Regions from separate parts of the Paenibacillus sp. FSL R5-0378 genome, predicted to be linked through region 2. Evidence: predicted binding sites of a transcription regulator. Region 2 holds the regulator's gene; the other holds the start of a gene.

Region 1 (3,566 bases), 610 kb from region 2:
CGTCGGGTTTTTCAGGGCGGCGAGCAGCAGCACATGCGTGGTGATGCCCGTAGGGAAGAGCCAGGATGTGAACAAGTCATGCAGCGGCAGGGACAAGTCGAGGCCGAGCAGAGAACGCTTGATTTGCTGCAGGACGTTTTCGCACCGCTGCCTCACCCAGACCTCATCGGCAAAATGCCGGGATACTTCTGAATACAGGCGATGCAAATGGCCATGGGGATCGGAGATGATCGTATTCACCCGGAACGGGCCTGCCAGATGGTGTGAGACGAGCACCTTCTGCACCGAGGACAGCTCGGATAGGGAGATGTAAGAGCCTTCGATCAGGGTATTCCGATATATGAACTTACCCGGTTTTAACGGCGGCTCCGCCAGTTCAGACACGACCATCACGTCGATATCGGAGCTTGGAGACATCGGGGCATCTTCCGGCATTCCGATTGTGGAACCCGTGAAATAAGCGCCCATAAATCCTTTTTCCTTTGAGGCTTGGTGCATCACCCAGTCCGCTGCAGCGGCTCTTGCGGAACCGACCGTCCCGGGCTGATTTTCAGACGAGCTTGAAGAATCCTTGATATCCACCGTCTTTCCTCCCTTTGCCTTAAAGTGAGAACGTCCTCATTATAGAATGTCAGGTGAAAAATGGTAGACTGTTTGTTTTTGGAAATATGAGCTATAATAACAATATAAGGAGCCGAAAGGCTCCTTTTTTCGTTGAATTCCGGCTTACGGGCCGCAGAAGGACAAGGGGTTGACATGAAACCAAAAGGTTTCGTATAATTCATATGAAACCAAATGGTTTCGCATTCGAATGTAAACCGGGTTGATTGACTGCATATGGAGGTACTTATACATGGAAAACTCAACAAACAATGCTTTGCCTGATATCCGCCACACTGGCGTATTCCAGGCTCCGATCCAGAAAGTGTGGGAGGCGGTGGCGACTCCCGAAGGGCTGTCCGCCTGGTTCATGCCCAATGACATGCAGCCCGTCGTAGGCCACGAATTTCACATTAATGCCGGTCCGTACGGCATGTCGCCGTGCAAGGTGACCGAAGTGGATCCGCCGCACCGGCTGGCGTTCCGCTGGGGCAAGGACTGGACGCTTGTTTTCGAGCTGAAGGAGCTGGACGGCAAAACGGAAGTGACGCTCATCCACTCCGGCTGGAGCGCGGACCAAGTGACCGAGTTCAACCAGCCGCATACGGTCGTGCGCGAGACGATGGACCAAGGCTGGGCCGGACTCCACCAGAAGCTGGGCAGATACGTCGAGGCTTAAGCATGACGGCGACTGCGTCCAAGCACGACGTGTTTCAGGCCGTGGCCGACCCGACCCGGCGCCAGCTGCTCAAGCTGCTGTCCGATCAGGAGATGCCCGTAACGGTGCTCAGCAGCCATTTTCCGATGAGCCGGACGGCGGTTTCCAAGCATCTGCGGATTCTGTCGGAGGCAGGGCTGGTGAAGGAAAGGAAGGTCGGCCGCGAGACGAGGTACCGGCTGGACCCGGGGCCTTTGCAGGAGCTCAAGGATTGGTACTCCTATTTTGAACGCTTCTGGGAGAACAAGATGGCAGCCCTGCAGCACTTCGTGGAGTCGGATGGTTCCGAACGCTTCCCTGCCCCGCTGACCCTTGTGGATAAGGAGAAGGAACAAAATTAGCCGGTGATTCAATCGCTCTATACTGAACCATGATCCCTGCATGATGGCCATGGAAACTAGCATTCGTACAAATCAAGCAAAACAAGAGACAGCGGTACAAGAGGATCACCTCCTCCTGTACCGCTGTTTGGCATGCCGGGACACGGCGTTCCTTCGGGTTGAGCGTATCGGATAAATGCAAAAAACGGTAAGTGCCTCCTTTTTACAGTTCCGCAAACATACGTTCTTTTCAAAAAAGGTTGTGTTATACTTATATTTAATAGTTTTCAAGGTTTACATACGAAGGAGGCAACACCATGTCGGTTCATTTTCTGATCGGACGATCCGGTAGCGGCAAGACGACGGCGATCCTAAGCGAGATTACGTCCCGGCTGAAAGTAGAGCCTAAGGGCAGCCCGCTGATCCTGCTCGTTCCCGAGCAGGGCTCATTCCAGGCGGAGCACAGCCTGGTATCGTCGGGCGCTGTCAAAGGCAGCGTCCGTGCGCAGGTTCTCAGCTTCCGGCGCCTGGCGTACCGGGTGATGCAGGAGACCGGCGGGTCGGCGAGAGTCGGCATCAGCGAAGAAGGCAAAAAAATGCTGCTGTACAAAATCATTCAGCGCCGCAAAGAGGAGCTGAAGCTGTTCGGCGCCTCCGGTGACCAGCTGGGTTTCATAGGCAAGCTGAACGAGTTGTATACCGAGCTCAAGCGGTACTGCGTAGATTCCGCCGTGCTGGAAGAGCATTTGACCCAGCTGACGGAGCAGAAGGCGGCCGCCCCGATCCTGCGCTATAAGCTTGAGGATTTATGGACGGTGTACCGCGACTTTGAACAGGAAATATCACCGCTTTATATAGATGATGAAGATACGCTCGTCACTTTGGCTGAAGGGATTCGCAGCTCGTCGTATGTCAAAGGTGCGGACGTATGGATCGACGGCTTCCACGGGATGACTCCGCAGGAATACGGGGTTGTTCGCGAGCTGATGGCCCATGCGTCATCGGTCACCATTGTGCTCACGCTGGACAAGCCGTACCACGGCAGCATGCAGCCGCATGAGCTGGACCTGTTTCACCCGACTGCCACGACTTACATCAAGCTGAGAGGAATGGCCGACGAGCTGGGCATCGAAACGAACGATTCGATACTGCCGGCATCGGACCTGCCCAAATTCCGCCTCAGCCCGCGGCTTGCTCATTTAGAGCGCGGTTATGACCGGCGGATTCCCTGGAAGGGGCAGGAGAGAGAGCAGGTTCAGGAAACCGAAGGGATTTCCCTCTATGCCGCCGAGAATCGGCGTACCGAAGTGGAAGGGGCTTTGAGGGAGATGCTGCGCCTGGCCAGAGAGGAAGGGGCGAGATACCGCGAAATGGCCGTGTTCGTCCGTAATTTGGGCGATTACGAGCATTTGGTGGAGCCCCTGTTCCGGGACTACGGCATTCCGTTCTTTCTCGACCAGAAGCGAAGCGAGCTGCACCATCCGCTGGTGGAGTTTATTCGTTCCGCACTGGATGTCGTGCGCCGGAACTGGCGGCATGAGGACGTATTCCGCTGCATCAAGAGCGACCTGCTGCTTCCGCTGGACGGGTCGCTGGGGCGGGAGGATATGGACGTGCTCGAGAACTATGCCCTCGCCTGCGGAATTCAGGGATACCGCTGGACGGACGGCCGCCCGTGGAAAGCTATTCCGAGCCTGTCCCTGGAGGAAAACGGCGGAGAGCGACGCAGATCCGGAGAGCAGCTTCTCAGCCTGATGGAGCACTGCCGGAGGGTGGTCAGCGAGCCGCTGCTGGCCTTCGGCAAGCGGGTGAAGAAGGCGGGCAGCGCCGAGGAGCTCAGCACAGCGGTCTTCCGTCTGCTCGAGGAAGCCGACATTCCCGAGAAGCTGGACCTGTGGAGCCGCGAAGCGCTGGAGTCCGGGCGCCCG
Region 2 (3,566 bases):
CAAACACCGGATTGATCTGGTGCTGACCGATATCCTCATGCCGGGAATGACGGGCCTTGAATTGATGCAGCTGTGCCAAGGCAGTTATCCGCATATCAAATGGGTCATTATTTCGGCTTATTCCGAGTTTTCCTACGCCCAGGAAGCCGTCAAGCTTGGGGCTAAGAACTATATGCTCAAGCCGATCGGGAAAGAGCTGCTGCTCTCCATGATATCCGGACTTGCTCAGGAGATGGATCGGGAGAACGAAATCGTGCGCGAGGCGGAGCTGCTGAAGTCTAACCTGAAGTATTTGCGTGAGGCTGTATTTCAGCGCTGGGCGAGCGGACTCGATACCGGGCGCCTTGACGTCGCGTCTATAATTGAGAGCTACCCCGCATTCCAACTGGTGATGGTTAAGATGGAGAGCGACGCACCGGTGCATCTGGAGCATTTTATTATTGAAAATGTGCTTGGTGAGCTGATTGAAGCGCACGGCTGCGGATTTGTGACAAGCATGGACGAAACGAGCCTGATCGGCCTCGTCTCGCTGGGGGAAGAGGGAGGCATGAAACGCCTGACGGATGAGCTGCGCGCTAACTTGAAACGATTCGTCAAGGTGCCTTTCCAGATTCAGTCGACGGGACTCATCACAGACATTCACCGGGTGCCGGAGGAAGTGCGGCGGATGCGCCAGGAATCGGCATCGCTGGAGTACGAATACAACAACCCGGGCGGTAACCGAGCGATCGAGGTTGCGGTGCAGTACATCAAAGCGCACTACCATACGGATCTGTCCCTGGAAAAGGTAGCTTCGGTCGTGTTCCTGAATCCGGTCTACTTCAGCCAGCTGTTTAAGCAGAAGACGGGAAGCGGCTTCAAGGAATACGTCACCAATTTGAGGATCGAACAAGCCTCCAAGCTGCTGCTGCAAACGCATTTAAAGCTGGCCGACATTTCGGACAAAGTCGGATATGTGGACGTCAAGCATTTTACCCAGGTGTTCCGCAAAAAAACGGGAAAAACGCCGACGGAGTACCGTCTGGAGCAAACGGCGGATTCACGTGAGGTGTGTCCCACCTGAATCATCCTGCCTTGATCCCAACGCCGAAAAGAGCCCTTGACCTTCCTGAGTAAGGAAGAGCAAGGGCTCTATTGCTGCTTGTCCAGCATCATCTGCTAGTGAATATCGCGGAACAGCCCGACGACTTTGCCCAGAATGGTGACATGGTTCAGACGCAAAGGTTCGTAAGCCGGGTTCTCCGGTTGGAGCCGGATATGGTCCTTCTCCTTGTAAAACGTCTTCACGGTTGCTTCATCCTCATCCGTCATGGCAACGACGATGTCCCCGTTATCGGCTGTCTGCTGCTGTCTCACGATGACGTAGTCACCGTTATGAATGCCCGCCTCAATCATACTGTCTCCAACGACGGAAAGCATAAATACTTTCTCATCTCCGACATAGTGCTGCGGCAGAGGGAAGTAATCTTCAATGTTCTCCGTTGCCGTGATCGGCACCCCAGCTGTGACCTTGCCTACTACGGGAACTCTGGCGATCGTATGCGTGAACAGATTGCTGCTCTCGGATTCTTCTTGTCCCAACAGTTCAATGGCACGAGGCTTCGTAGGGTCTCTGCGGATCAAGCCTTTCTTCTCCAGTCGGTCCAAATGGCCGTGTACGGTCGAGCTGGAAGCCAACCCTACCGCCTCACCGATCTCACGGACGGACGGAGGATAACCCTTGGCGCGGACTTCATTTCTGATAAATTCCAATATCGCTTGCTGCCGGCTAGATATCTTTGACATTCCCCATCAACCCCATTTAGTAACGTTTGGTAAAATTATAACATAGAACTGCCGTTCGTACAAACATAAGTTCTAAATGATTTTGCTTTGATGGAGCGGGATTTTTACGGCTTCTGAATGAAGGAAACCCGCCTCTAAAAACATAGGAACAATTGTTCGAAAAAAGTATTGAACAAAACAAATGTTCGTGTTATATTGTTCTCATAAAACAAGAACAAACGTTTGGAGGCGTAATATTTATGCTGAAGCACACTACATACCAAAGTATTTATAATAACTCATCCGTTAACCCATCCATCAATGAAGCTATAGCATCTCCTTGGTTGAAGAAAGTACAGTCCTTCGTGCCAGGCCCTGCTTTGATCAAACTGATCTTGGCGGCCCTGATTATTTTGGTGGGATGCACAGGTGTCGTTCGCGTATTCGCGGGAACCTCGGATGATGTTCGGTTAGAGAAAAATGTCATCGTTCAGCAAGGCGATACGCTGTGGGGAATCGCTTCTGCCCATAAGCCGGAAGACATGGATATCCGCGCATACATTATGGCGGTGAAGAAGTATAACGATTTAACCAGCAGCGAAATTCAAGCCGGAGAAGTATTGGCACTCCCACAATATTAATAGAAGATAAATGATCAAGAGCTTGGAAAGGTGTGAACCTTGACAAGCTCTTTTTATCATGGCAAAGTTAGGTATGACTTGAATATTGGAGGAGTAATTGTATGGATATCGACAGCGTTGTAGAGAGAATTAATGAGCTTGCGCGCAAGCAAAAGGAATCCGGTTTAACCGAAGAGGAAATCGAAGAACGGGCCAAGCTTCGTGAGAGATACCTTCAGAATGTCCGCAGAAATTTCAGACAGCAGCTGGACTCGATTGAATGGGTGGATGAAGAGAAGAAATAACACCCGCTGCTGGATTAGACTCATACATTCGATTATGGTATAGACTGACTCAAGGTTTTGTATGGCTCACTACCGAGAACAGAATGCTTCTATGTAAGCGCACCAAGTTTTCCTTCATTTGCTTTCTATTATATAGAATGTGAAACTACAGGAATAATTGCTGTAAGCAGTATTGGGCCGTTATATATGAGGAAGTAAATAACTATATAGCCGAAAGCATTTTGAGGAGGTTCGTGAATGGCCCGTTCATGGGAAAGACAGGTAAGAAAAAATTCAGCGCAGCTGAACAAGCAGAGAAAGAAAGAGGGAAAGCCATCCATCTATAGCACGGGAGGTCCATCGGCTGACATTTATAAAGGAAGAAACTATGTGCTTCCGATTACGATGGTCGCTCTGGCCGCGGTTTACTTCCTGCTCGGAATGCTCGGACAGGAGGGTACGGCGGGAAACAGCGGCATGACCTGGATCATTATGGCCATGTACGTGTTCCTGGGCTTGATGATCTTTTTGCGCAGACCTTTCCTGCGCGTGGAGAAAAACGCCGTATCGACGATCAAGTTCAACCGGGATCGGCGACTGACCGCAGACAATATCGCCAAGATCAAGCTGGCCAAAGGCTCTGTCGTGATTGAGCCGAAGGGCAAAGGCGGCAACTGGGTGTTCACGCGCCTGATCAACCGCTACGATACCGATGCCATAGGGGAACGTCTGGAGCGTTTTGCACAGACCCACAATATCCCTTTGGAAAAATAAACAAATATAAGAGATAGCAGATGGAGAGGATGGAAGAGGATGCCGGTACAAGCTGTTTTTTTCGATTTGGACGATACGCTGTTGTGGGATGAGCGCAGCGTGAAGGAATCCTTTGAAGCGGTAT

Evidence for each region. Region 2 encodes LexA, which represses DNA repair genes until DNA is damaged. Its sites were predicted from a motif close to CGAACATATGTTCG; they were not measured.
Region 1: addB (helicase-exonuclease AddAB subunit AddB) is a predicted target of LexA. The motif match lies at 1,873-1,886, and genes of this name have one in related genera.

Annotation. Positions count from the first base shown of each region.
Region 1 is NZ_JBBPAY010000001.1:5,933,349-5,936,914, reverse strand. It holds gene MKY74_RS27580 (hypothetical protein) at 1-582, opposite strand, end outside; gene MKY74_RS27575 (SRPBCC family protein) at 854-1,279, shown strand; gene MKY74_RS27570 (ArsR/SmtB family transcription factor) at 1,282-1,659, shown strand; gene addB (helicase-exonuclease AddAB subunit AddB) at 1,956-3,566, shown strand, end outside.
Region 2 is NZ_JBBPAY010000001.1:5,324,557-5,328,122, reverse strand. It holds gene MKY74_RS24615 (response regulator) at 1-1,063, shown strand, start outside; gene lexA (transcriptional repressor LexA) at 1,159-1,785, opposite strand; gene MKY74_RS24605 (LysM peptidoglycan-binding domain-containing protein) at 2,025-2,405, shown strand; gene MKY74_RS24600 (DUF896 domain-containing protein) at 2,507-2,689, shown strand; gene MKY74_RS24595 (hypothetical protein) at 2,927-3,442, shown strand; gene MKY74_RS24590 (HAD family hydrolase) at 3,482-3,566, shown strand, end outside.